One region of the Streptomyces sp. NPDC001373 genome, then DNA from elsewhere that is predicted to be linked to it. Evidence: riboswitches for the same ligand, from Rfam matches in the RefSeq annotation. Region 1 holds a riboswitch; each other region holds the start of a gene.
The links. Region 1 has a riboswitch for cobalamin ahead of cobN (cobaltochelatase subunit CobN). Riboswitches for the same ligand answer to the same signal wherever they lie in the genome.
Positions count from the first base shown of each region.

Region 2: linked by a shared signal. The riboswitch ahead of ACFY15_RS02580 (ribonucleoside-diphosphate reductase subunit alpha) and the one ahead of cobN (cobaltochelatase subunit CobN) in region 1 are both predicted to bind cobalamin.
Region 3: linked by a shared signal. The riboswitch ahead of ACFY15_RS09530 (ABC transporter substrate-binding protein) and the one ahead of cobN (cobaltochelatase subunit CobN) in region 1 are both predicted to bind cobalamin.
Region 4: linked by a shared signal. The riboswitch ahead of ACFY15_RS01535 (energy-coupling factor ABC transporter permease) and the one ahead of cobN (cobaltochelatase subunit CobN) in region 1 are both predicted to bind cobalamin.

Region 1 is NZ_JBIAWQ010000005.1:1,120-8,112, reverse strand. Features, by position in the region: gene ACFY15_RS13365 (precorrin-2 C(20)-methyltransferase) at 1-1,257, opposite strand, end outside; gene ACFY15_RS13360 (precorrin-8X methylmutase) at 1,254-1,901, opposite strand; gene ACFY15_RS13355 (cobalamin biosynthesis protein CobG) at 1,898-3,166, opposite strand; cobalamin riboswitch at 3,579-3,736, shown strand; gene cobN (cobaltochelatase subunit CobN) at 3,769-6,993, shown strand, end outside.
Region 2 is NZ_JBIAWQ010000001.1:531,881-538,873, forward strand. Features, by position in the region: gene ACFY15_RS02560 (GntR family transcriptional regulator) at 297-1,061, shown strand; gene ACFY15_RS02565 (carbon starvation CstA family protein) at 1,191-3,392, shown strand; gene ACFY15_RS02570 (CstA-like transporter-associated (seleno)protein) at 3,389-3,589, shown strand; partial or broken gene ACFY15_RS02575 (GNAT family N-acetyltransferase) at 3,677-3,886, shown strand; cobalamin riboswitch at 4,011-4,145, shown strand; gene ACFY15_RS02580 (ribonucleoside-diphosphate reductase subunit alpha) at 4,290-6,680, shown strand; gene ACFY15_RS02585 (ribonucleotide-diphosphate reductase subunit beta) at 6,680-6,993, shown strand, end outside.
Region 3 is NZ_JBIAWQ010000003.1:287,517-294,509, reverse strand. Features, by position in the region: gene ACFY15_RS09560 (N,N-dimethylformamidase beta subunit family domain-containing protein) at 1-905, shown strand, start outside; gene ACFY15_RS09555 (VOC family protein) at 1,039-1,419, shown strand; gene ACFY15_RS09550 (SRPBCC family protein) at 1,602-2,018, shown strand; gene ACFY15_RS09545 (MarR family winged helix-turn-helix transcriptional regulator) at 2,018-2,446, shown strand; gene ACFY15_RS09540 (ABC transporter ATP-binding protein) at 2,519-3,310, opposite strand; gene ACFY15_RS09535 (FecCD family ABC transporter permease) at 3,307-4,332, opposite strand; gene ACFY15_RS09530 (ABC transporter substrate-binding protein) at 4,329-5,318, opposite strand; cobalamin riboswitch at 5,354-5,492, opposite strand; gene ACFY15_RS09525 (hypothetical protein) at 5,594-6,142, shown strand; gene ACFY15_RS09520 (GMC oxidoreductase) at 6,292-6,993, shown strand, end outside.
Region 4 is NZ_JBIAWQ010000001.1:308,065-315,057, forward strand. Features, by position in the region: gene ACFY15_RS01515 (L-serine ammonia-lyase) at 1-1,106, shown strand, start outside; gene ACFY15_RS01520 (SsgA family sporulation/cell division regulator) at 1,283-1,690, shown strand; gene ACFY15_RS01525 (hypothetical protein) at 1,783-2,298, shown strand; partial or broken gene ACFY15_RS01530 (flavodoxin family protein) at 2,311-2,400, opposite strand; cobalamin riboswitch at 2,475-2,703, shown strand; gene ACFY15_RS01535 (energy-coupling factor ABC transporter permease) at 2,733-3,434, shown strand; gene ACFY15_RS01540 (energy-coupling factor ABC transporter substrate-binding protein) at 3,431-3,778, shown strand; gene cbiQ (cobalt ECF transporter T component CbiQ) at 3,782-4,531, shown strand; gene ACFY15_RS01550 (ATP-binding cassette domain-containing protein) at 4,528-5,349, shown strand; gene ACFY15_RS01555 (PadR family transcriptional regulator) at 5,391-5,966, shown strand; gene ACFY15_RS01560 (EF-hand domain-containing protein) at 6,024-6,236, opposite strand; gene ACFY15_RS01565 (YncE family protein) at 6,369-6,993, opposite strand, start outside.

The DNA.
Region 1 (6,993 bases):
GCCCGGGTTGTACAGGGCGAGGACCAGGTCGGCGGCGGCCGCCGCCCGCAGCCGCTCCGCGATGACCTCCCACGGCTTGAGCCGGTCGGAGAGCGAGACGGTGGCGTAGTCGTGGCCCAGCGGGGCGCCGGCCGCTGCGGCCGCCGCGTTGGCCGCCGTCACCCCGGGCAGCACCCGTACGGGCACGTCCGCGTACGGGGCCTGCCCGGCCACCTCCAGCACCGCGGTGGCCATGGCGAAGACCCCGGGATCGCCGCCGGAGACCACGGCCACCCGCTTGCCGCGCCGGGCGAGGTCGAGGGCGAACTCGGCGCGCTCGGACTCCACCTTGTTGTCGGAGCCGTGCCGCACCTGGCCGGGCCTGACCGGCACCCGGTCCAGGTACGTGGTGTACCCGACCAGCACCTCGGCATCGGCCAGCGCCCGCTTCGTCTCGGGGGTCAGCCACAGCGGCCCGGCCGGGCCGGTACCGACGACCGCGACCTCGCCGGGCCCGGACGGCACGCTGCCCGGGTTGCCGATCCGGCTGGGCACGACGGCGACGGCGAAGTACGGGACGCTGTCGGGGTCGGTGTCGGCGAGGACCCCGGTCCGCTCGCCCTCCATCGTGGCGCGCTCGACGTAACGGGCCTCGGCGAGCCGTCCGCTGCCCTCCATGGCACGCCGGACGGCGGGGAAGGTGCGGCCGAGCTTCATGACGACCGCCGAGTCGGTGGCGGCGAGTCGGGCGGTGAGCTCCTCCTCGGGCAGGGTGCCGGGCAGGATCGTCAGCACCTCCTCGCCCTCCACGAGCGGGGTGCCGAGGCGGGCGGCGGCGGCGCTGACCGAGGTGACGCCGGGGATGACCTCCGCCTCGTAGCGGTCCGCGAGCCGCTTGTGCATGTGCATGTACGAGCCGTAGAAGAGCGGGTCGCCCTCCGCCAGCACGGCGACGGTCCGGCCCGCGTCCAGGTGCCCGGCCAGGCGGGCGGCGGAGGCCTCGTAGAACTCCTCCATCGCACCCTGGTAGCCGCCCGGGTGGTCGGTGGTCTCGGTGGTGACCGGGTAGACCAGCGGCTCCTCGACGTGGTCGGAGCGCAGGTGCTTCGCGGCGATCGAGCGGGCGATGGAACGGCCGTGGCGGGCGCTGTGGTACGCGACCACGTCCGCCTCGGCGATCACCTCGACGGCCCGCAGGGTCATCAGCGACGGGTCGCCGGGGCCGAGCCCGACCCCGTACAGCTTGCCCTTGGCCCGGTTCTGGTCCTGCCCGCTCATTCTTCCTCGCTCGCGATCGCGTTGACCGCGGCGGCCGCGATGGCGCTGCCGCCGCGCCGGCCGCGCACGATGAGGTGGTCCAGACCCGAGGGGTGGGCGGCGAGGGCGTCCTTGGACTCGGCGGCGCCGATGAAGCCCACGGGCACGCCGATGACGGCGGCGGGGCGCGGGGCGCCCTCCTCGATCATCTCCAGCAGCCGGAACAGCGCGGTCGGGGCGTTGCCGACGGCGATCACGGAGTTCTCCAACAGGCCCCGGTCGCGCCAGACTTCGAGGGCGGCGGCGCTGCGGGTGGTGCCCATCTTCGCGGCGAGCGCGGGCACGGCCGGGTCGGAGAGGGTGCAGATCACCTCGTTGTCGGCGGGCAGCCGCTTGCGGGTGACCCCGCTGGCGACCATCTGCACGTCGCACAGGACCGGCGCGCCGGCGTGCAGCGCGGCGCGGGCCCGCAGGACGACCTCGGGGGTGTAGCCGAGGTCCTGGGGGAGGTCGGTCATGCCACAGGCGTGAATCATGCGCACCGCGACCTGGGCGACCGAGGCGGGCAGCCCGGAGAGGTCCGCCTCGGCGCGGATCGTGGCAAAGGACTGGCGGTAGATCGCGGCGCCGTCCTTCTCGTACTCGAACACGGTGTACTCGCTCATTTCTTCACTGCGGCTTCGGTTGTGGTGGGGGTGGTGCGTGCGGCCGTGAGGGCGGCCGCCAGGTCTGCGTGCGGGAGGGGCCGGCCGTCGAGGGCGTAGCCGTCGGGGGTGGCGACGAGGTCCACCCAGGCCGTACCGCGCGGATGCCCGCACCGGCGGGCGCAGCCCGACCAGTGCACGGGCAGCTCCGCGGCGTTGGCCTGCCCTTGTACGACGGCACGCGCATCGGCGCGTACGTCCGCGAGGGACTTGGCGCAACCGGGCCTGCCCGTGCAGGCGGTGACGGTCCGCCAGGGGCTGTCGGGCCGGACGACGAGGCCGGCCGCCTCGATGCGGGCGACGCCGTCGCCCGCCGCGCGCGGGAGGACGACGCTGCGCCACGGGGTGACGCGCAGCTCCCCCTGCCCGCCGTCGGCGGCCTCGGCGAGGACCCGCCACTGCGCGGAGTCCAGCCGGCCGAGCGGAGGCAGGACGCACAGCCCGCCCGCGCCCGCGCTCCCGGGCCGGGGCGGCTCGGCGTACGGCCACTCCACTTCGGCCACGCGCCCGGCCGCGACCCCCACGTCCGTCAGCCGCAGCGCGAACTCCTCTTCGTCCAGGGTGTGTTCAGGGGGAAGCTCGGCGACCCGCCAGGCCCGGGTCCCGGCCGCCCGGGCCGCGTCGAGGAAGTGCTCGGCGGCGCACAGCGCGGCCCGCGCGGCGTCGACGGCCTCGACCTCGACGGCACCGCCTCCGCTCCCGAGCCGCACGAGGACCCGTCCGTCCGCCTGGCCGAGCAGGGTCACATCGGGGTCGAGCGCGGCCACGTCCCCGCGCCCGTCGTCGACGGCGAACAGGAACCGCCCGGAGAGGTCCGCCGCCCGCGCACTGGCGCACAGCAGCCGGTCGAGTTCCCGGACCCGGTCCACGACTTGGGGCCCGGCCACGGGGGTGGCCACGATGTTGCGCACCCGCTCGTGGCTCGGCGCCGGCAGCAGCCCGGCGCCGTCCAGCAGTTCCGCGAGCCCGGCGCCGCAGCCGTCGGCAAGGCCGCGCAGTTGGACGTTGCCACGGGAGGTGAGTTCCAGGTGCCCGTCGCCGAACCGGTCGGCGGCGTGCCCGAGCGCGAGGGCCTGCCGGGTGGTGAGCAGCCCGCCGGGGATCCGGACGCGCGCGAGGTACCCGTCGTCGGCGGCGTGCAGCCGCAGCGCGCCGGGGCAGGCGTCACCGCGGTCACGTATGACGGGTTCGTCCCGCGATGCGGCGGAAGGTGGCTGGGGCGACATGGCCGCGAGCATACCCACGATTCCCCACCCCCGACCTGTGTCCGTCGCCACCCCGACCAGCCGGATTGGGCCCCACCGGGCAAAAGCCGGCCCCGCCGGCGAGTAAGGCGCGGGGGCACCCCCGGCGGTAGCCGGGGGAGGGTCCGGGGCGGAGCCCCTGGGGGCACCCCCGGCGGTAGCCGGGGCAGGAGCGGAGAAGGGGGGCGGGGACACGCTCCGCGCAACGGCCCCCGCCCCCGGCCTCGTCGTCGGCGAGCAGGACGCGGATCGCCCGGCGTTTGCCGCGGGGCCTCCGGGGCAGAGCCTCCACGGCGAACCGCACGCCACCGCCCCGCACGCCACCGCCCCGCCGGCCACCGCACCGCACCACCGGCAAGCCCCCCACCCCACCTCCCGGCCAGGGAGAAGGCCACCTAAGATGACCTTCCGGCGGACCACTCGGCCCGTCACCGCCGAGGACGGCGACATGGGAGGAAGCCCGGTGAGATTCCGGCGCGGTCCCGCCACTGTGAGCCCCGCGGAGCGATCCGCGGGGTGAGTCAGGAACTCCCGCTGTCCTCACTGCCCGGGGCGCGGAAACCCCGAGGAAGGCCTGCCGCCGCATGATCCTGCTGCTGTCGACGTCCGACACCGATCTGCTCAGCGCCCGCGCCGCGAACACCGCCGGCGGCCCCGTGCCGTACCGGTTCGCGAACCCCTCCCGCCTCCCCCTCGACGACCTCGACGGCCTTCTCGACGGCGTCGGGCTGGTCGTCGTACGCCTCCTCGGCGGCCTGCGCGCCTGGCAGGACGGCCTCGATGTGCTCCTCGCCCCCGGCCAGACCCGCCCGGTGGTGGTCCTGACCGGCGAACAGGCCCCGGACGCCCAGCTGATGGAGGCCTCCACGGTCCCGATCGGCATCGCCGCGGAGGCCCACCGCTATCTCGCGCACGGCGGCCCGGCCAACCTCGACCAGCTGGCGCGCTTCCTCTCCGACACCGTCCTGCTCACCGGCCACGGCTTCGAGCCCCCGGCCGCCTCCCCCACCTGGGGCCCCCTGGAGCGCCCCGCCACGGAGGCCACCGGCCCGCAGGTCGCGGTGCTCTACTACCGCGCCCACCAGATGAGCGGCAACACCGCCTTCGTGCACGCCCTCTGCGACGCCGTCGAGGCCAAGGGCGGCCGCCCCCTGCCCCTCTACGTCTCCTCCCTGCGCACCCCGGAGCCGGAGCTCCTCCAGGCACTGGAGCAGGCCGACGCCATCGTCACCACCGTCCTCGCGGCCGGCGGCACCCGCCCCGCCACCGCCTCGGCGGGCGGGGACGACGAGTCCTGGGACGCGGGCGCCCTGGCCGGGCTCGGCGTGCCGATCCTCCAGGCCCTGTGCCTGACGGGCTCCCGCAGCACCTGGGAGGAGAACGACGAGGGCCTCTCCCCCCTCGACGCCGCCACACAGGTCGCCGTGCCCGAGTTCGACGGCCGCCTGATCACCGTCCCGTTCTCCTTCAAGGAGATCGACGAGGACGGCCTGCCCGCCTACGTGGCCGACGCCGAGCGCGCCTCCCGGGTCGCCGGTATCGCCGTGCGCCACGCCCGCCTGCGCCACATCGAGCGCGCGGACAAGCGGATCGCGCTGGTCCTTTCCGCTTACCCCACCAAGCACTCCCGCATCGGCAACGCGGTCGGCCTCGACACCCCGGCCAGCGCCGTGGAGCTGCTGCGCCGTCTGATCGCCGAGGGCTACGACTTCGGCCCCGCGGAGGAGATCCCGGGTCTGGTCTCCGGCGACGGCGACGAGCTGATCCGCGCCCTGATCGAGGCCGGCGGCCACGACCAGGACTGGCTCACCGAGGAGCAGCTGGCCCGCAACCCCGTCCGCATCCCGGCGGCCGACTACAAGCGCTGGTTCGCCGAGCTCCCCGCCGACCTCCGCGAGAGCGTCGAGGAGCACTGGGGCGAGGCCCCGGGCAACATGTTCGTGGACCGCTCCTCCAACCCCGAGGGCGACATCGTCCTCGCGGCCCTGCGCCGCGGGAACCTCCTCATCCTCATCCAGCCGCCGCGCGGCTTCGGCGAGAACCCGATCGCGATCTACCACGACCCGGACCTGCCGCCCTCGCACCACTACCTGGCCGCGTACCGCTGGATCCAGGCGGCCGCGCAGGACGGCGGCTTCGGCGCCGACGCGATGATCCACCTGGGCAAGCACGGCAACCTGGAGTGGCTGCCCGGCAAGAACGCGGGCCTGTCCGCCTCCTGCTCCCCGGACGCCGCCCTCGGTGACCTGCCCCTGGTCTACCCCTTCCTGGTCAACGACCCGGGCGAGGGCACGCAGGCCAAGCGCCGGGTGCACGCCACCCTGGTCGACCACCTGGTCCCGCCGATGGCGCGCGCCGAGTCGTACGGCGACATCGCCCGCCTGGAGCAGCACCTGGACGAGTACGCGCAGATCAGCGCGATGGACCCGTCCAAGCTCCCGGCGATCCGCGCCCAGATCTGGACCCTGATCCAGGCGGCGAAGCTCGACCACGACCTGGGCCTGGAGGAACGCCCGGACGACGACGGCTTCGACGACTTCCTCCTCCACGTCGACGGCTGGCTGTGCGAGGTCAAGGACGCCCAGATCCGCGACGGCCTGCACGTCCTGGGCGGCGCCCCGACCGGTGAGGCCCGGGTCAACCTGGTCCTCTCCATCCTGCGCGCCCGCCAGATCTGGGGCGGCACCTCCGCCCTGCCCGGCCTGCGCGAGGCCCTCGGCCTCGACGAGTCGGCGGCCACCCGCACCTCGGCCGACGCCGTCGAGGAGACGGCCCGCGCCCTGGTCCAGGCGATGGAGGACGCGGACTGGAACCCGTCGGCGGTCGCCACGGTCGCGGCCGGCCACCCTCAGGCGGTCTCCGACATCCTCACCTTCGCCGCGCACGAGGTCGTCCCCCGCCTGGCCGGCACCACGGACGAGATCGCGCACGTGGTCCGCGCCCTGGACGGCGGCTTCGTCCCGGCCGGCCCGTCCGGCTCCCCCCTGCGTGGCCTGGTCAACGTCCTCCCGACGGGCCGCAACTTCTACTCGGTGGACCCGAAGGCCGTCCCCTCCCGCCTGGCGTGGGAGACGGGCCAGGCCCTGGCCGACTCCCTCCTCACCCGCTACCGCGCGGACCACGACGACGAGTGGCCGGCGTCGGTCGGCCTGTCCCTCTGGGGCACGAGCGCGATGCGCACGGCGGGCGACGACGTCGCCGAGGCCCTGGCCCTCCTCGGCATCCGCCCGGTCTGGGACGAGGCCTCGCGCCGCGTCACGGGCATCGAGGCGATCCCCCTCGCGGAACTGAACCGTCCCCGAATCGACGTCACCCTCCGCATCTCGGGCTTCTTCCGCGACGCGTTCCCGCACGTCATCGGCCTCCTGGACGACGCGGTCCGGCTGGCGGCCTCCCTGGACGAGCCGCACACCGAGAACTTCGTCCGAGCACACGCCCAGGCCGACCTCGCCGCCCACGGCGACGAGCGCAAGGCCACCACCCGCATCTTCGGCTCCCGCCCCGGCACGTACGGCGCGGGCATCCTCCAGCTGATCGACTCCCGCGACTGGCGCACCGACGCCGACCTCGCGGAGGTCTACACCGTCTGGGGCGGCTACGCGTACGGCCGCGGCCTGGAGGGCCGCCCGGCCCGCACCGAGATGGAGACGGCCTACAAGCGCATCACGGTCGCCGCCAAGAACACGGACACCCGCGAGCACGACATCGCGGACTCGGACGACTACTTCCAGTACCACGGCGGCATGGTGGCCACCGTCCGCGCCCTGCGCGGCACGGCCCCCGAGGCCTACATCGGCGACTCCACCCGC
Region 2 (6,993 bases), on a different contig from region 1:
CCACCCTCCTCAGGGATGCTGCTGCTGTGCACCTTCCCTCGCCCGCCGCGGTGACGTACGTACCAAGTACTGCCCGTGGGGCCGGGATCTGATCCATATTGGTGTAGACCAGTACCGGGAGCTTGGCCTAGACCTTTAGGGGTGTCAAGGGTCTAATGAGCGGGTGCTCGGTCCGTTATCGGACCGACACCTGGGGGAGGGAGGAGGCCTGCCCTCCCGCCCGTGTCACCATGTGACCGCACATATCGGAGGAGCCGGTGACGGCAGCGAAACTGGAGTCGGGAAGGCGGGCGGCGATGTCCACCGAAGGGGCGACCACGGAGCCGGAGGGCGGGCCAGCCACTCGAACGGCGCGTGTGCCCAAGTACTACCGACTCAAGCGGCACTTGCTCGACATGACCGAAACCCTGCCCCCCGGCACCCCGGTGCCGCCGGAGCGGACGCTCGCCGCCGAGTTCGACACCTCCCGGACCACCGTCCGGCAGGCCCTCCAGGAGCTGGTGGTCGAGGGCCGGCTGGAGCGCATCCAGGGCAAGGGCACCTTCGTCGCCAAGCCCAAGGTCTCCCAGCCGCTGCAACTCTCCTCCTACACGGAGGACATGCGCGCGCAGGGCCTGGAGCCGACCTCCCAGCTCCTGGACATCGGCTACGTGACCGCCGACGACACCCTCGCCGGACTGCTCAAGATCGCCACCGGCGGGCGGGTGCTGCGCATCGAGCGGCTGCGCCTGGCCAGCGGCGAGCCGATGGCCATCGAGACCACGCACCTGTCGGCCAAGCGCTTCCCCGCGCTGCGCCGCTCGCTGGCCAAGTACACCTCCCTCTACACCGCCCTCGCCGAGGTGTACGACGTCCGGCTCGCGGAGGCCGAGGAGACCATCGAGACCTCCCTCGCCACCCCGCGCGAGGCGGGGCTGCTCGGCACCGACGTGGGCCTGCCGATGCTCATGCTCTCGCGGCACTCGCTGGACGCCGACGGAGAACCGGTCGAATGGGTGCGATCGGTATATCGCGGCGACCGTTACAAGTTCGTTGCCCGCCTCCAGCGACCTGCCGTGTGATCACCTGTTGACTCTCCTTCGAACCCCGGTGGACGCTCGTACCGCTATGCGGACGGGGGCTTACCTCCACCGGTAACCCCCCGTAGATTCCGTGCGCTTACGCAGATGATCAACGAGGGGACGAGGATCATGCCGGAACCGGGAGCAACAGGGACACAGCGGACGCCGGCGGCGAGAGCCACCCCGCGGTCGATCGCCGTATGGGTGGCCGTGGCCCTCGTCGGGGCCGTCGGCTGGGGGGTGCTGGCACTCTCGCGCGGTGAGGAGATCTCGGCCGCCTGGCTGCTGGCCGCCGCGCTGGGCTCGTACGCCATCGGCTACCGCTTCTACGCGCGGTTCATCGCGAACCGCGTGCTGAAGCTGGACAGGACCCGGGCCACCCCCGCCGAACGTCTCGACAACGGCGTCGACTTCCACCCCACCGACCGGCGCGTGCTCTTCGGGCACCACTTCGCCGCCGTCGCCGGCGCCGGCCCGCTCGTCGGCCCGGTGCTCGCCGCCCAGATGGGCTACCTGCCGGGCACCATCTGGATCGTCGCGGGCGTCATCTTCGCCGGCGCCGTCCAGGACATGGTGACGCTGTTCTTCTCCACCCGGCGCGACGGCCGCTCGCTCGGCCAGATGGCCCGGGACGAGATCGGCCCCGTCGGCGGCGCCGCCGCGCTGCTCGCCGTGTTCACCATCATGATCATCCTGCTGGCGGTGCTCGGCCTGGTCATCGTCAACGCGCTGGGGCACTCCCCCTGGGGCGTCTTCTCGATCGGCATGACCATCCCGATCGCCCTCCTCATGGGGGTCTACCTGCGCTACCTGCGGCCGGGCCGGGTCACCGAGGTCTCCGTCGTCGGCGTCGCGCTGCTGCTTCTCGCGATCGTGGCGGGCGGCTGGGTGGCCGAGTCCTCCTGGGCGGACTTCTTCACCCTGGACAAGGAGACCCTGGTCCTCTGGATGATCGGGTACGGCTTCTTCGCCTCGGTCCTCCCGGTGTGGCTGCTGCTCGCTCCGCGCGACTACCTCTCCACCTTCATGAAGGTCGGCACGATCGCGCTGATGGCGGTCGGCGTGGTCGTCGCGATGCCGACGCTGAAGATGCCGGCGGTGACCGACTTCGCCACGCGCGGCGACGGCCCGGTCTTCGCCGGCTCGATGTTCCCCTTCGTCTTCATCACCATCGCCTGCGGCGCCCTGTCGGGCTTCCACTCCCTGGTCGCCTCGGGCACCACCCCGAAGATGATCCAGAAGGAGACCCAGATCCGGGTCGTCGGCTACGGCGCGATGCTCACCGAGTCCTTCGTCGCCGTCATGGCCGTGATCGCCGCGTGCATCATCGAGCCCGGCCTGTTCTTCGGCGTCAACTCCCCCGCCGGAGTCATCGGCACCACCGTCCAGAGCGCCTCGGCGGCGGTCGGCCACTTCGGCTTCGCCATCTCCCCCGACACCCTCGCGCAGGCCGCCAAGGACGTGGAGGAGACCACCCTGCTGTCCCGGACGGGCGGCGCTCCGACGTTCGCGCTCGGAATGTCGGAGATCTTCTCCGCCGTGGTCGGCGGGGCCGGGATGAAGGCGTTCTGGTACCACTTCGCCATCATGTTCGAGGCCCTGTTCATCCTGACGACGGTGGACGCGGGCACCCGCGTGGGCCGCTTCATGCTCCAGGACACCCTGGGCAACGTGCACAAGTCCTTCAAGGACGTCAGCTGGAAGCCGGGCGTCTGGCTGGCCAGCGCGGTCGTCGTCGGCGGCTGGGGCTACTTCCTGTGGGTCGGCGTCAAGGACCCGCTGGGCGGCATCAACCAGCTCTTCCCGCTGTTCGGCATCGCGAACCAGCTGCTCGCGGCGGTCGCGCTGGCCGTCTGCACCACGCTGCTCGTCAAGTCGGGCCGGCTCAAGTGGGCCTGGGTCACGGGCGTTCCGCTCGCATGGGACGTGGCCGTCACCCTGACGGCGAGCTACCAGAAGGTCTTCTCGGAGGACGTGAAGATCGGCTTCTTCGCCCAGCGCGACAAGTACCAGACCGGCATCGACGCCGGGAAGGTGCTGCCGCCCGCCAAGAACATGGACGAGATGCACACCGTGGTCACCAACGCCACGGTCGACGGGGTCCTCTCGGCTCTGTTCGCCGTCCTGATCGTCATCGTCCTGCTCGACGCGGCCCGCACCTGCTTCAAGGCCGTGGCCGACCCGGGCTCCGTCCGCCTCTCCGAGGTGCCGTGGACCGAGTCGAAGATCATCGCCCCGGCCGGGCTGATCGCGACGGCCGCGGAGAAGGCCGAACTCGCGGCGGCCGGCCTCGACGGGGGCGGCGGCCGGGTGAAGGACCCGGTCGGATGAGCGGCGCGGTCCGCGGGGCGCTGGCGAAGGCGCGGTACTACGTCCGGGAGTTCTCCGGCGAGGCCGCCTACGACCGCTACGTCGCCCACGCCCGCTCCCACGACCCCGAGGCCGAGATCCTGACCCGCCGCGCCTTCGAACGCGCCCGCACCGACGCCCGCGAAGCGGACCCCCGCGAGGGCTTCCGCTGTTGCTGAACCCACACCTGGGCCCCGCCGTCCCCCACCGCGGGACGGCGGGGCCCTTCGGCTCGCTCAGCGCACCCGGTCCTTGAGGACCTCGGTCTGAAGGGTGAGGCCTCACTCGCCTTCCTCGACGGTGCCGCCTCCGACGATAGCGCCGAGCACGGACACCCGTCCGGCACACTCGGCGGCAGCCCGCACGACGCCGAGTTCCGCATGCTCGCGGTCGCCGCGGAGGTGCGCGGGCAGGGCGTCGCGGAGGCCCTCGTCCGCCCCTGCGCCGACCGCGCCCGGGCCGCGGACGGGCTTCGTCCGCCCCCCCGAACGGGACTGCTCCCCCTCCCCGCACCGACCCCGCTCACGTACCGAATGGAGCTGTGACGACACGCTCCGCATGCACCCGACACAACATGTGGGGGCTACCGCATCGGGTCGCCCCCACATGTATGCTCATGGCTGCTGCCGCCGCAGGGGAATCCGGTGGGAATCCGGAACTGTCCCGCAACGGTGTGACGTACGCCGAACGGCGTATCCGCGAGTCCGAAGACCTGCCGGCAGTGCCCCCCGGATCGACCGAGCCGGGGTGTCGATTCGTCCGGGCCTCGCGGTTGGGCCGGTGGACGCCACGCGGTGGTGAGCGCTCTCGTGCGCGCCCGCGTGCGCCCGCTCGCGCTCGCTCCGCCTATGACCGGACCGAGTGAGGGAGAGCTCCCCCGTGACCATCGCGCCCGCCGCACCGCGCGCCGAGTCCGACCACCCCGAAGCCGAAGGTCCCGGGGCCGCGCTGCTGCGCACCCTCACCGAGCTCACGGCCGACCTCCCCGACACCGACCCCGGCCGGGTCGCCGCCGCCGCCCTGCGCGGCCGCAGCGCCGCCGCCGACGAGGCCGAGCTGCGCGGGCTCGCCACCGAGGCCGCGGCCGGCCTGATCTCCGAGGACCCGGCCTACTCCCGCCTCGCCGCCCGCCTGCTGACCCTGGCGGTGGCCGACGAGGCCGCCGGCCAGGGCGCCACCTCCTTCGCCGAGTCCGTCGCGGTCGGCCACCGCGAGGGCCTGATCGCCGACCGCACCGCCGAGTTCGTCGCCGCCCACGCCGCCCGCCTGGACTCCCTCGTCGAGCTCGCGCTCGCCGAGGGCGCGGACGACCGCTTCGGCTTCTTCGGCCTGCGCACCCTGCACAGCCGCTACCTGCTGCGCCACCCGCTGACCCGTCAGGTCATCGAGACCCCGCAGTACTTCATGCTGCGCGTGGCCTGCGGCCTCGCCGAGGACGACAGCGTCCGCGCGGTCGAGGAAGTGGCCTCGCTCTACCGGCTGATGAGCCGCCTCGACTACCTGCCGTCCTCCCCGACGCTGTTCAACTCCGGTACGCGCCACCCGCAGATGTCCTCCTGCTACCTCCTCGACTCCCCGCTGGACGAGCTGGACTCCATCTACGACCGCTACCACCAGGTCGCCCGCCTCTCGAAGCACGCCGGCGGCATCGGCCTCTCCTACTCCCGCATCCGCGCCCGCGGCTCGCTGATCCGCGGCACCAACGGCCACTCCAACGGCATCGTGCCGTTCCTGAAGACCCTCGACGCCTCCGTCGCCGCCGTGAACCAGGGCGGCCGCCGCAAGGGCGCCGCCGCCGTCTACCTGGAGACCTGGCACGCGGACATCGAGGAGTTCCTGGAGCTCCGCGACAACACCGGCGAGGACCAGCGCCGGACGCACAACCTCAACCTCGCCCACTGGATCCCGGACGAGTTCATGCGCCGCGTGAACGCCGACGCCGAGTGGTCGCTGTTCTCCCCGTCCGACGTCCCCGAGCTGGTGGACCTGTACGGCGACGAGTTCGACGCCGCCTACGTCAAGGCCGAGGCCGCCGGGCTCGCCAAGAAGACCATGCCGGCCCGCGACCTCTACGGCCGCATGATGCGCACCCTCGCCCAGACCGGCCAGGGCTGGATGACCTTCAAGGACGCCTCCAACCGGACGGCGAACCAGACCGCGCTGCCCGGCACCGTGGTCCACTCCTCCAACCTCTGCACCGAGATCATCGAGGTCACCAACGACGGCGAGACGGCCGTCTGCAACCTCGGCTCCGTCAACCTCGGCGCGTTCGTCGTCGACGGGGAGATGGACTGGGAGCGCCTGGACGAGACCGTCCGCACCGCCGTCACCTTCCTCGACCGCGTCGTCGACATCAACTTCTACCCGACCGAGCAGGCCGGCCGCTCCAACGCCAGGTGGCGCCCGGTGGGCCTGGGCGCGATGGGCCTCCAGGACGTCTTCTTCAAGATGCGCCTGCCCTTCGACTCCGCCGCGGCGAAGGCCCTCTCCACGAAGATCTCCGAGCGCATCATGCTCGCCGCGTACGAGGCCTCGTGCGACCTCGCCGAGCGCAGCGGCCCGCTCCCGGCCTGGGCCGAGACCCGCACCGCCCAGGGCGTCCTGCACCCGGACCACTACGAGACCGAGCGCCACTGGCCCGAGCGCTGGGACGCCCTGCGCGCCCGGGTCGCGAAGTCCGGCATGCGCAACTCGCTGCTCCTCGCGATCGCCCCGACGGCGACGATCGCCTCGATCGCCGGCGTGTACGAGTGCATCGAGCCGCAGGTCTCCAACCTCTTCAAGCGCGAGACCCTCAGCGGTGAGTTCCTCCAGGTCAACGGCTACCTGGTCGAGGACCTGAAGAAGCTGGGCGTGTGGGACGCGCAGACCCGCGAGGCCCTGCGCGACTCCTCCGGCTCCGTCCAGGGCTTCGGCTGGATCCCGGAGGAGATCCGCGAGCTGTACCGCACGGCGTGGGAGATCCCGCAGCGCGGCCTGATCGACATGGCGGCGGCCCGTACGCCGTACCTGGACCAGAGCCAGTCGCTGAACCTGTTCCTGGAGACGCCCACCATCGGCAAGCTCAGCTCGATGTACGCGTACGCCTGGAAGCAGGGCCTGAAGACCACGTACTACCTGCGCTCGCGCCCGGCGACGAAGATCGCCCGCGCTGCCTCCGGTACGGCCGTCCCGGCCGCCGCCACTCCCACCCAGCTGCCGCAGGCCATGGACGCCGAGGCGCTGGCCTGCTCCCTTGAGAACCCCGAGTCCTGCGAGGCCTGCCAGTAATGAGCTCCACCGAGAAGAAGAACCTCCTCGACCCGGGCTTCGAGCTCACGCTCCGCCCGATGCGCTACCCGGACTTCTACGAGCGATACCGGGACGCGATCAAGAACACCTGGACCGTGGAGGAGGTCGACCTCCACTCCGACGTCGCCGATCTCGCGAAGCTGACGCCGGCCGAGCAGCACATGATCGGCCGCCTGGTCGCGTTCTTCGCGACGGGCGACTCGATCGTGGCGAACAACCTGGTCCTGACGCTGTACAAGCACATCAACTCCCCGGAGGCGCGCCTGTACCTGTCGCGCCAGCTGTTCGAGGA
Region 3 (6,993 bases), on a different contig from region 1:
CCTCGCGTTCGCTGTCGGTGACCTTCGACCGGCCGTACGAGTACGACGACGGGGCGGGGCTGTTCCTCGTCTACGAGGCTCCCCTGGTCGCGCTGGCCGAGCGGCTCGGGATACCCCTGGCTTACGCGACGACCACCGACGTGGCGCGCGAGCGGCGCCTGCTGGAGGGGGCGGCGGCCGTGCTGTCCCTCGGCCACGACGAGTACTGGTCGCCGGAGCAGCGCGCGCACTTCACGGCAGCCCGGGACGCGGGCAGCAACATCGCGATACTGGGCGCGAACTGCTGCTTCCGCCGCATCCGGCTGGAGCCCTCGGAGCTGGGGCCGGACCGTACGGTGGTCTGCTACAAGTCCTCCTACGAGCAGGACCCCGGCTTCAAGCGGGGGCATCCGGCGACCGTCGACTTCCGCTCGTCGCCGGGGGCGGACCCGGAGAGCTCGCTGCTCGGGGTGATCTACGACGGCTACCCGGTGGACGCCCCGTACGTGGTCGTGAACCCGGGCCACTGGCTGTTCGAGGGAACGGGTGTGAAGGCCGGGGACGGTTTCGCGCACCTGGTCGGCGTGGAGTACGACAAGGTGAACACCGGCTTCCCGACCCCGCGGCCGATCGAGATCCTGGCCCACTCCCCGGTGGTGTGCGAGGGACGGCCGAGCCATCAGGACACGGCCTACTACACCGTGCCGAGCGGGGCGGGGGTCTTCGCGACCGGCACGATGCGCTGGGTCGAGGCCCTCGACGCGGCCGGCGACGGCCGCGGCGGAGCCAACCACGGCCTGGACGCCCGTGCCGGCGCGCTGACCACCCGGGTCACGGAGAACCTGCTGCGCGTCTTCGCCGCGGGCCCGGCCGGACGGGCGCACCCGGCGCAGGACAACGTCAAGGCGGTGTACGGGGGGTCGTGAGCCGCCGGCGGCGGCATTTCGGTGGACCGGGCCCGGACGGGGTGTTTAGGATCAAGGCGACGGCATCGCGTGTCGGTCACCGGCCGGGTGAGGCATGGAGGTGCCGTGAGATGCCTTGTGGAGGCATTCGCCCATGTCGGTCCAGTTGAACCACACGATCATCCACTCCCGTGACAACCGGGAGTCCGCCGAGTTCCTGGCACACATCCTCGGTCTCGAAGTCGGCCCGGAATGGGGTCCGTTCATCCCCGTGACCACCGGGAACGGGGTGACGCTGGACTTCGCGGCCATCCCGGCCGAGTCCATCACCCCGCAGCACTACGCGTTCCTCGTCTCGGAGGAGGAGTTCGACTCCGCCTTCGAGAAGATCCGGGCGGGCGGCGTCGAGTACTTCGCCGATCCGCACCGCAAGCACCCCGGCGAGATCAACCACAACGACGGCGGGCGCGGGGTCTACTTCCTGGACCCCGCGGGCCACGCCATGGAGATCATCACCCGCCCGTACGGCGGCTGATCGACGAGGACCCGAGGGGCCCGCGGCGCACGGCGCGCCGCGGGCCCCTCGCACGTCCGCCGCACGCCCTTCCCCCACCCGCGCCGGCCGTGGCGGCCCACCCGGCGCGGAAGCCTGGACAGATGATCTGTGCAGAGATAATCTATGGACAGAGGAAATCGGAGCGACCGAGGAGAGCGCACATGTGGACCTACGAGCACACCATCGAGACCGCCGCCGCCCCCGCAGCCGTCTGGCGCCTCTGGGCCGACGTCGAGAACTGGGGTGACTGGAATCCCGGTATCGAGAAGATCGAGATCGACGGCCCCTTCACGGCCGGCGCGCACATCACGATGACGCCGCCCGGCGAGGACCCGGTGCCGCTGGTCGTCGCCGAGGCCGTCGAGAACGAACTCTTCGTGGACGAGGCCCGGTTCCACGGGCTGCTCCTGCGCACGGCCCACCGGATCGACCCCGCCGGGGACGGCAGGGTCCGCATCACCTACCGGATGGAGATCACCGGCCCGGGCGCCGACGAGGCCGGCCCCGAGATCGGCCCGGCCATCACCGCCGACTGGCCCGAGACCATGGCCGCGCTGGCGGAGTCGGCGGCCCGCTGATGGCCCTCAGCCCCGGGGAGAGCCCCGGATTCCTGCTCTGGCACGCCACCCTGCGCTGGCAGCGGGAGGTCTCGGCGGCGCTGACCCCGCTCGGCCTCACCCACGTGCAGTTCGTCCTGCTCGCCTGCGCGTGGTGGCTCAACGGCCAGGGCGAGCACCCCAACCAGCTCGCCCTGGCCCGCCAGGCCGGCACGGACGTGAAGATGACCTCCCAGGTGCTGCGCACCCTGGAGCAGAATGGGCTCGTCGCACGCGAGGTCGACCCGGCCGACACCCGCGCCAAGCGGCTGCGCGTCACCGCCGCCGGGGCGGAACTGGCCCCCCGGGCCATCGCCGCCGTCGAGGAGGCCGACGCGCGGTTCTTCCGCGCGGTGCCCCTCGACGACGCGCTGCCCCTGCTCAAGCGGCTGGCCCGGCCCGATTCCTGAGGCCCGCCACCCGAGACCGGCGCGGACCCGCGGGCCGGCCGAAACCTGCCCGCAGGAGCGCACGGCGGCACCTCAGACGGCGGGCCGCTCCGGGAAGTACACGATGCTCGGAGCGCCCGTCGCCGGATGGACGGCGACATGGGCGCGGACCCCGTAGACCTCCGCGATCAGCTCCTGCGTGAGCACCTCGGCCGGCGGCCCCTGAGCCACGACCCGGCCGTCCGCCAGGACGTACAACCGGTCGCAGAACGACGCGGCGAGGTTGAGATCGTGCAGGACGAGCAGGCTCGTCGCGGGAATCCGCCGGACCAGCCCCAGCACCTCCAGCTGGTAGCGGATGTCGAGGTGGTTCGTGGGCTCGTCCAGGGCCAGCAGCCCGGGCTCCTGGACAAGGGCGCGGGCGACGAGGGCGCGCTGGCGCTCACCTCCCGAGAGCCCGTCGAAGCGGCGACCGGCAAGCCCGCGGGCCCCGACGGTCTCCAGCGCCTCCGCGACGCACAGACCGTCGTCCGGGCCGTCCTGCTCCCAGAACCGCTTGTGCGGGCTGCGCCCCATGGACACGACCTCCCTGACCGTCAGCCCGAAGGTGCCGGCCGCGTCCTGCGGGACCACCGCCACCCGCCGGGCCCGCCCCCTCACCCCCAGCGCCGAGGCGTCGACGCCGTCGAACAGCACCCGGCCCGCGGCGGGCCGCAGCGCGCCGTAGACGCAGCGCAGCAGGGTCGTCTTGCCGCTGCCGTTCGGCCCGACGATCCCGACCGTCTCACCGGGCCGGGCGGCGAGGTCGATACCGTGCAGCAGGGTCCGCCCTTCGACCGCGTACCGCAGGGACTCGACAGCGAGTTCCACCGGACGCCCCGTCATCCGGCCACCCCCTCGCCCCGTGTGGACCTGCGCAGCATCCACAGGAAGAAGGGGCCGCCCGCCAGCGCGGTGACCACGCCGACGGGTATCTCCTCGGGCGCGGCCGCCGTCCGGGCCAGCAGGTCGGCCAGGGTCAGGAAGACCGCGCCGGCCAGGGCGCAGACGGGCAGCAGCACCCGGTGCCCGGCACCCACGACCATGCGCGCGGCGAGCGGAACCATCAGACCGACGAAGCCGATCGCCCCGCTGCAGGCCACGAGCACCCCGATGACGAGCGACACGAGGACGAGGACGGCGGCCCGGAACCGGCCGGTGTCCAGACCGAGGGTGCGCGCCCCCTCCTCCCCCGCGAGCAGCAGGTCCAGCGGGCGCGCCAGGGTGACGAGCAGGCCGGTGCCGGCCAGCAGCGCGGCGGTCGGCAGGGCGAGTTCGTCCCACCGGGCGCCGCCCAGCCCGCCAAGGGTCCAGAACAGCACGGAGCGGATCTGGTCGGGGTGCGCCGACAGCACGAGCACCAGGCTGGTCAGCGCGGACAGGACGTACTGCACGGCCACCCCGGCCAGGACCAGCCGCCCCGTGGTCATGGTGGCGCCGCGCCGGGCCAGGGCGTACACGGCGACGAGCGCGACGAGGGAGCCGGCGAACGCGGCCAGGGGAAGCCCGGCGGCGGCGCCCGCCCCCACCCCGAGCACGAGGACCAGCACGGCCCCCGCCGAGGCGCCCGAGGAGGCACCCAGCAGGAAGGGGTCCGCGAGCGCGTTGCGCACGAGGGCCTGGAGCACGGCCCCGGCGACCGCGAGCCCGGCGCCGACCACGGCCCCGAGCAGCACGCGCGGCATCCGTACGTCCCACACGATGGAGGCGAAGCCCCCGCGCCCCGCCCCGGGTCCGCCCCACAGGATTGCGAGGACCTTCCCGGGGGCGATGCGCACGGGTCCCAGGGCCAGCCCCGCCACCGCCGATCCGGCGAGCACGGCGGCGAGGAGCACGAGTACGGCCGCGGTGCGGCGGCGCCCGCTCACGCGGCGTCGGGGTGCAGGCCGCGGCCCAGGGACTCGACCGCGTCGGCGACGCGGACGCCCAGGACGGCGGAGGACAGCGGGAGCACCACGAACCTCCGGTTCTTGACGGCGGGAACCTCCGCCAGCGCGGGGTCGTTCGACAGGCGCCGCTTCTTGGCCTCCACGGAGGTGCCGCCGTAGTCGTAGATGAGGACGACCTCGGGCCCGCGCTCGACGACCTTCTCCCAGGACACGTCGCCGAAGGTGTCCTGGAGGTCGGCGAAGACGTTCGTCCCGCCGGCGAGGGAGACGATCTCGTTGCCGATGCCGTTGCCCCCGGAGGTGAAGGCGGAGGCCTCGCCCGAGTCGTAGACGAAGACGGCCGGGCGGGGCCGGTCCTTCACCCGTGCGGTGACGGCGTCGATCCGGCGCTGCTCCTCCTCGACGAGGGCCGCGCCGCGCTCGGGCACGCCGAAGGTCCGGGCGACCTCCATGATCTCGGTCTTCAGCTGGGCCGGCCCGACACGGCCCGGTGTGCAGGACTCGATGCTGAGCCGAGAGGCGATCCCGGCCAGGGCCAGACCCGCGCGGTCACGGCCCTGGCCCTGGTCGAAGGCGCTGGCGTAACCCCCGTACACGAAGTCGGGGTCGGCGCCGAGAAGCACCTCCTTCGACGGATACCGTTCGGCCAGTACCGCGATCCCGTCGTAGGCGGTGCGGTAGGCGGGGAGCACGGAGTCGTCGAGGTAGGCCGTGCCCGCCATCCGGTCCTGGAGGCCGAGGGCGAGCATGATCTCGGTGGCGTGCTGGTTCATGGTGACGGCCCGCGCGGGCGGGGCCTGGTAGGTGCTGGTGACACCGCAGTTGGTGACGGTGTAGGGGAACCCCGGCGCGGTCTTCGCACCGGAGGCGGGCCCCTGCCCGCCGGCGGGACCGCCGCACGCGGTCAGGGGGATCAGGAGCGCGAGCGCGGAGAGCGGGCGCAGGGCAGCGCGGATACGCGACATGGTGAGGCCTCTCCGGGGGATCCTCGTCCCCGGTCGAAGTGAAGAGGCGGCGCGTCAGTGTCTGACTCCCGGGACCCCGCGGGCGGGGTCGCCGGTCACAGTGGCGGGACCGTACCGGATTCGCACCGGTTTCCTGTCCTGCACCGCCCGGACAACCCGGCCAAGTCTGCCAGATGCCGCGAATCCCGCCCGAAGGGTATCGGACGCCGCCGGTGGCGGGAGCCGCCCGTACGGAGGATCGTGGGCCGGGAGGGGAGGCGCGGAGGAGGTGCGCCATGCGTCACGGCATTCACGGCGGCCACAGCGGGCATGAACGTCACAGCTGTCACGGTGGATGCCGGAGCCGGGCCGGCCGCGCGGGCCGGACCGCCCGTCTCCTGCCGGCCTCCCTCGTCGCGGCCCTGCTGCTCGGCGCCGGCCCCGACGGTTCCGGCGAGACCGTCCCCCTCGACGGGGACCGCCCCGGGAAGCACCTCGACGTCACCCTCACCCGGGTCGTCGACCCCGCGGGTCCGGCGCCCGCCCCCGGGGCCGACCGGCTGGTCGCCGTCGGGCTGCGCCTGGAGAACACGGGGACGGTGCCGTACGAGGACTCGCCCGCTCCGGCCGCGCACCTGCTCGGCACCGACGGGGAGCGCTTCACCGGCCTGAGCGGTGAGACGGACGCCGGCCCGGCCCTGCCCGACACGGTCACCCTCGACCCGGGCCGGTCGGCCTCCGGCTACGTCGTCTTCCGGGTGCCGCAGGAGGCGGACCTGGCGGCGGTGCAGTTCGCCCTGGACGCCGGGCTCGGCGACGACGTGGCCCAGTGGAGCCTGCCCTGAGCCACTGCCCGAACCGGAACCGGAACCGGAGCCGGAGCCGGAGCCGGCGCCACCCGAACAGGCCGGAAATTATCCTGACGTGTCTAGTGACTTAGCAGGCGCACGACAGTAGAACTTGTTCCCACTCCGTCGAGAGTGAGGAACCACTCATGAGTGACAAAGGCCTGAACAGCAAGGTGTCCAAAGGCGTTTCGCGACGCGGATTCATCGCTGGAACTGGTTCTCTTCTCGGTGCCATGGCCCTCGCGGTGAACACCACCGCCGCCCGTGCCGATCCCGCCACCGGATCCACCGTCGTGAACGCCCCCCTCGTCTCCGGGACCCGTGTCCCGGCCCTCGTCATCGGCACCGGCTACGGCGGCTCCGTCGCCGCGCTCCGGCTGGCCCAGGCCGGTGTCGACGTGCACATGCTCGAGATGGGCATGGCCTGGGACACCCCGGGCACGGACGGCAGGATCTTCGCCAACACCACCAGGCCCGACTACCGCTCCTTCTGGCTGCGCACCCGCACGAAGGCCCCCCTGAGCAACTTCCTCGGCTTCCCCATCGACAAGGACGTCCCGAAGTACACGGGCATCCTCGACGCCGAGGAGATGGGCGGGATCATCGTCTACCAGGGCCGCGGCGTGGGCGGCGGCTCGCTCGTCAACGGCGGCATGGCCGTGACGCCCAAGCGGCAGAACTTCGCCGCCATCCTGCCCACGGTCGACGCCGACGAGATGTACGGCACCTACTACCCCCGCGCCAACGCCGGGCTCGGCGTGGGCCTCGTCGACCCGGACTGGTTCGAGACGGTGGACTGCTACCAGTTCGCCCGCGTCGGCCGCAAGCACGCCCAGCGCTCGGGCTTC
Region 4 (6,993 bases), on a different contig from region 1:
GCACCGGGAAGCTGCGCCTGCTCGGCACCGAGATAGGCGATGTCCACGAGATCGACTTCGACGAGCCGAGCCAGCTGATCCTCCACCGCCGCCGCTCGCTGCCGTACCACGCCAACGGCATGACCCTCTTCGCCTACGACGCCTCCGGCGCCCCGCTGCTGGAGAAGACGTACTACTCGGTCGGCGGCGGCTTCGTCGTGGACGAGGACGCGGTCGGCGAGGACCGGATCAAGCTCGACGACACCGTGCTGAAGTACCCCTTCCGCTCGGGTGACGAGATGCTCCGCCTCGCGAACGAGACCGGCCTGTCGATCTCCTCCCTGATGATGGAGAACGAGAAGGCCTGGCGCACCGAGGAGGAGATCCGCGAGGGCCTCCTGGAGATCTGGCGGGTCATGCAGTCCTGCGTCTCGCGCGGCATGTCCCGCGAGGGCATCCTCCCGGGCGGGCTGCGCGTCAAGCGCCGGGCCGCGGCCACGGCGCGCCAGCTGCGCACCGAGGGCGACCCGCTGCTGCACCGCAGCGAGTGGACGACCATCTACGCGATGGCGGTGAACGAGGAGAACGCGGCGGGCGGGCGCGTGGTGACCGCCCCGACCAACGGCGCCGCGGGCGTCCTGCCGGCCGTCCTGCACTACTACGTGAACTTCGTGCCCGGCGCGGACGAGGAGGGCGTGGTGCGCTTCCTGCTGGCCGCGGGCGCGATCGGCATGCTGTTCAAGGAGAACGCCTCCATCTCGGGCGCCGAGGTCGGCTGCCAGGGCGAGGTCGGCTCCGCCTGCTCCATGGCGGCGGGCGCCCTGGCCGAGGTGCTGGGCGGCTCCCCGGAGCAGGTGGAGAACGCGGCCGAGATCGGCATGGAGCACAACCTGGGCCTGACCTGCGACCCGGTCGGCGGCCTGGTACAGATCCCGTGCATCGAGCGCAACGGCATGGCGGCCGTCAAGGCGGTCACGGCCGCGCGGATGGCGATGCGCGGTGACGGCAGCCACAAGGTCTCCCTGGACAAGGTGATCAAGACCATGAAGGAGACCGGCGCGGACATGAAGGTCAAGTACAAGGAGACCGCGCGCGGCGGCCTCGCGGTCAACGTCATCGAGTGCTGACCTGATCGACGCAGCGTGACGAGGGGCCCGGCGGGTGCGCCGGGCCCCTCCGCGCGTCCGGCGAAAGAGGTCCCCCGGCCCGCCCGGGTCGGGACCTTCGGCCCCCGGGCGGGGGGCGGTCGGTGCACTAGCGTGCTGCGGGGGGCGCTGTTACCCCGCGAAGAGAGGCAGCCGCCATGGCCATCACCGAACACCGTGTACTGCCGATGCGGCTGGAGGCCGCACCGACGGCGGTCCCCCTGGAGGGCGTCTTCGTCTACCGCACGGACCGGCCCTACGAGGTCGCCGTGGAGTTCCGGGGCGGCGGTGCGCGGATAGCCCGCTGGGTGTTCTCGCGGGAGCTGCTGATCGACGGGCAGACCTCCGCCACCGGGGAGGGCGACATACAGGTGTGGCCGCGCTGGACGGGCACCGAGCCGCGGGTCCTGCTGGCCCTGACCAACGGCGAGCACGGCTGCGTGGTCTCCGTGCGGGCCAAGGACCTGCGCGGGCTGTGCCGGCGGATGACCGAGCTGGTCCCGCGCGGGCAGGAGCACCGCCAATACGACCTGGACGCCGAGCTGAGCGCGCTGCTGACCTTCTGAGACCGCCGGGCGGTCCCGTGCAACCACCGGGCCCCCGGGAATGTCATACCGGATGACAGTAAGTCCCCGTCTCAGAGGATCGGGGGGACGCCATGCGTCACCACCCGCACCGCCGCCGGATCGTGGCCCTGGCCATGGGTGCCCTGCTGACCGCAGGGCTCGCGCTCGCCGCACCGGCCTCGGCCGCCGCCCCGGCGGCCGTCCGCTCCGACACCCCGCTGGTCGTCAACGCCCGCTGGGGCGGTCACTGCACGTACGACCGGATCGTCGTCGACCTCCAGGGCTCCGTGCCCCCGTTCACCGTCACGCCCGTCTCCCAGCTGGTCTACGACGGGTCGGGCAAGCCCGTGCCGCTGCCGGGGAAGTACTTCCTGGAGATCCGCCTGCACCCCGCCGCCGGCCACGACGACGCGGGCAACAACGTCTACCTGGGGCCCAGGCTCCAGCAGATCGGCCTGAGCAAGCTCAAGGGCCTCGCCCTGACCGGCGACTACGAGGGGTACGTGGCCTTCGGCGCCGCCTTCGACACCGAGCCCGCCTACAGCACCTCCGTCCTGCACGCGCCCGAGCGGCTCGTGGTGGACGTCGCGCACCCGAACACCTGCTGAGGACCCTCCCCAGCGGTATTCCGGGTTCGGGAAGTCGAAACGGCAGCCGGCGTCCCGTGCGGAGCGCTGGTTGCCGTGGGCGGGGACGCCTCCGGCGCGCTTGCGCTCGCCCGAGACCAGCAACACCGAGGGCCGTCCGGGGGAGGAAACGGAATTCGGCCATCCGATCGGCCGGATCGGTCCGGGTTGATACCGGTCCGTGCGGACGACTAGGGTCAGCTGGCCTTGGTGTTCGGGAAACCGGTGGAAAACCGGTGCGGCCCTCGCCACTGTGATCGGGAAGTCCAGCTCCACCCCCTGCGGGAGCCACTGGGACCGCACGGGAGACCGTGCGGACCCGGGAAGGCGGAGCCGGGGCGGCAGTACCCGTCAGCCAGGAGACCGGCCGGGGCGCGTACGTCCATCCACGAGGTGCTGGAGAGGTCTCCCAACTCATGCACATAGCCGAGGGGTTCCTGCCCCCGCTGCACGCGGCCGCCTGGGGCGCCGCGTCCGCCCCGTTCGTCGTCCACGGGGTCCGCGCCCTGACCCGCGAGGTGAAGTCCCACCCGGAGAGCACGCTGCTCCTCGGCGCGTCCGGAGCGTTCACGTTCGTCCTGTCCGCCCTGAAGATCCCCTCGGTCACGGGCAGTTGCTCGCACCCCACCGGGACCGGGCTCGGCGCCATCCTCTTCCGGCCGCCCGTCATGGCGGTGCTCGGCACGATCACCCTGCTGTTCCAGGCGCTGCTGCTGGCGCACGGCGGCCTCACCACCCTCGGCGCCAACGTCTTCTCGATGGCGATCGCCGGGCCCTGGGCCGGGTACGCGGCCTACAGGCTGCTGCGGAAATCCGGCGCGCCGCTGATGGTCACCGTCTTCTTCGGCGCCTTCTTCGCCGACCTGGTCACCTACTGCGTGACCTCGGTCCAGCTGGCGCTGGCCTTCCCGGACCCGGCGAGCGGCTTCCTGGGCTCCCTGGGGAAGTTCGCGGGCATCTTCGCCCTCACCCAGATCCCGCTCGCGGTCAGCGAGGGGCTGCTGACGGTGCTCGTGATGCGGCTGCTGATGCAGTCGAGCAGGTCGGACCTGGTCCGGCTCGGGGTCGCGAAGCTGACCGGCGGCGAGCGGACCGGGCAGGAGGCGACCGCCCGATGAGCAGGAACGCCAAGGTCAACACCCTGCTGCTGCTCCTGGTGGCGGCGCTGGCCGTGCTGCCGCTCGCGCTGGGGCTCGGCGAGGGCAGGGAGGAGCCTTTCGCGGGCGCCGACGCCCAGGCGGAGTCGGCCATCACCGAGCTGAAACCGGACTACGAGCCCTGGTTCTCCCCGCTGTACGAACCCCCCTCGGGCGAGATCGAGTCCGCGCTGTTCGCCCTCCAGGCGGCCCTGGGCGCGGGCGTGCTCGCGTACTACTTCGGGGTGCGCAGGGGCCGCCGCCAGGGCGCGGCGCAGGCCCTCGCCCAGGCGCAGGCGCCCGCCGAGCCCGCGCGGGAGCCGTAGCCTGTGCTGCCCATCGACGTCGCGGCGCACAGCAGCCGCTGGCGCGGCCGCCATCCGCTGGAGAAGGCCCTCCTGGGGTTCGGGCTGACCGTCACCGCGGTGTGCCTGCCCCCGTGGCCCGGCGGGCCGCTGGTAACCGCCGCGACCCTGGCCGTGCTGCTGGGGCCCGCCGGGGTGGCCGGGCGGCAGCTGTGGCGGGCCTTCCGGGTCCCGCTGGGGTTCTGCGTCACCGGGGCGCTGCCGCTGCTGGTGTCGGTGGGCGGCCCGGAGGGGTTCCTCGCGCCCGCTCCGGACGGGCCCCGGCACGCGCTGGACCTGCTGCTGCGCACCTCGGCGGCCTCCCTCGGGGTGCTGCTGTTCGCCTTCACCACACCGGTCTCGGACGTGCTGCCCCGGCTGGTGCGGGCCGGGGTGCCCGCGCCCGTGGTCGACGTGGCCCTCGTCATGTACCGGATCGGCTTCCTGCTGCTGGACTCCCTGGCGCAGGTCCGCCGGGCCCAGGCGGCCCGGCTCGGACAGGCCGGGCGGGCCGCCGCGTGGCGTTCGGTGGCCGGGCTCGCGGCGACCTCGTTCGTCCGGGCCTTCGACCGCGCCGCCCGGCTCCAGGAGGGGCTGGCGGGGCGCGGCTACGACGGCGCGCTGCGGGTGCTGGTCCCGCCGGCGGCGCTGTCGCGGCGGTTCCTGGCGGCCGCCGCCGCCCTGCTGGCCGCCCTGGTCGCGGGGACCCTCGTACTGAAGGAGCTGGGGCTGTGACCCCGTTGGTGGAGCTGGTCGGCGCCGGGTACGCGTACGAGGACGGGCCGACCGTGCTGTCGGGGGTGGACTTCGCGATCGCCGAGGGGCGGGCCCTGGTGCTGCTGGGCCGCAACGGCAGCGGCAAGACCACGCTGATGCGGTTGCTGAGCGGGGGCCTGCGGCCCGCGTCGGGCGCGCTGCGGCTGGAGGGCTCGGCGGTGGCGTACGACCGGCGGGGGCTGACCCGGCTGCGCACCACCGTCCAGCTCGTGGTGCAGGACCCCGACGACCAGCTCTTCGCGGCCTCCGTGGAGCAGGACGTGTCTTTCGGCCCGATGAACCTGGGCCTGCCCGAGGCGGAGGTCCGCGCGCGGGTGGACTCCGCGCTGGCCGCGCTGGACATCACCGCGCTGCGGGACCGTCCGACGCACCTGCTGTCGTACGGGCAGCGCAAGCGCGCGGCGATCGCGGGCGCGGTGGCGATGGCCCCGCGGGTGCTGATCCTGGACGAGCCGACCGCGGGCCTCGACCCGGACGGGCAGGAGCGCCTGCTGGACGTCCTGGCGGGGCTGCGGGCGGCGGGGACCACGGTGGTGATGGCCACCCACGACGTGGACCTGGCCGTGCGCTGGGCCGACGACGCGGCGGTGCTCACGCCGTCGGGGATACGGGTGGGGGCCGCCGGGGTCCTCCTGTCGGATCCGGAGCTGCTGGCGTCGGCGGGGCTGCGTCAGGCGTGGTCGCCGGCGGTGACGGCGTTCCTGCGGGCCCACGGGTTCCTCGGCGCGGACGTCCCGGGGCCGCGGGTGCCCGAGAGCCTGGCCGCGCTGGGCTGAGCCCCCACCGGGCCACGACGGCCCACACCTAACATGGCGGCATGTCGCTGCCTCATGCCATTCTCACCGCGCTGTTGGAGAAGCCCTCTTCCGGGCTGGAGCTGACGCGGCGGTTCGACAAGTCCATCGGCTACTTCTGGTCCGCGACGCACCAGCAGATCTACCGGGAGCTCGGGCGGCTGGAGGAGGCGGGGCTGATCCGGGCGCTGCCCAGCGAGATGCCCGTGCGGGGGCAGAAAAAGGAGTACGAGGTGCTGCCGGACGGCAGTGCCGAGCTGGCCCGGTGGGTGGACGAGGCGCAGGATCCCAAGCCGATGCGGGACGCGCTGCTGCTGCGGATCCGGGCGGCGGCGGTGGTCGGGCCGCAGGGGCTGGGTGCGGAGCTGCGGCGGCATCTGGAACTGCACCGGGCGCAGCTGGCGGAGTACGAGGCCATCGAGGCGAAGGACTTCCCGCCGGGGCGCGACGCGGACCCGGACCGGCTGCGGCGGCTGGTGCTGCACGGGGGGATCGCCCTGGAGGGCTTCTGGCTCGGCTGGCTGGAGGAGGCCCTCGGCGAGGTCGAGGACATGACCCGTCCCGACGCGGGAGGGGACGGACCGCCGGCCGGCGCCTGACGCGCCCCCGCCCCGGCGGGCGGGGCGGAGGCGGGCGCGGGGCCGTTCGGCGGGCCCTTACTTGTTCAGGTCGGCCCAGAACTCGTCGAAGCTCAGCAGCTTGTCGCCGTTGAGGTCCTTGGCCGCGATGATCGCGTCGGCGACCGCGGGGGTGACGAACGCGTCCCCCATCGCCCGCATGGCCGCGCTGTACTCGTCGGCCGTGATGACGCCGTCGCCGTTCGCGTCGAACCGGTCGAACGTCTCGCGTGCCTTGTCGATGTCCGCCACTGGGGCCACCCCTTCCTGGTGCTTGTTGACCGGCTCAGGGTAGCCGCACCGGGGGCGGGTCACGCCCACGGGTCCCGGGAGCCGTGCAGCCCCGGGACACCGTCGCTTCCCGCGCGGCGCGCGGAGGTCCGGTCAGCGGAAGATTCCCGTGTGGCCGAGGGAGTAGCGGCCGGGCTGCGGGTACACGGCCAGGCCGTGGGGTCCGCTGCCGACGGGGATCCTGGCCAGCTCCTTGCCGCTGGTAATGTCGATCGCGTAGACCTCGGAGTTGTAGCGGCCGGACAGCCACAGCACCTTGCCGTCGGCCGAGACCCCGCCCATGTCGGGGCTGCCCCCGTCGGGCAGCTCCCACTTCTTGGTGAGCTGCTTCTTCTTGAAGTCGAAGACCGAGATGCTGCCCTCGCCGCGGTTGGAGACGTACATCTCGCGGGAGTCGCGGCTGACGTAGAGGCCGTGGCAGCCCTTGCCCGTGGGCAGCAGCTTGGGGGTGTCGAACTTGTCGCCGCTGAGCACCCACATCCCGTGCGCCATCATGTCGGCGACGTAGAAGGTCTTCCCGTCCGGCGAGACCTTGACGTCCTGCGGCATCGCGCCCTCGAAGGGGAGCTTCTGCTGGGCGACGACCTCCATCTTCTCCGTGTCCACCTTGAGCAGCTCGCCGGAGAACTCGCAGCTGACGATGAAGTAGCGGCCGTCGAGCGAGAAGTCGGCGTGGTTGACGCCGAAGCAGGTCACCGGGACGGTCTTGACCCGGTTC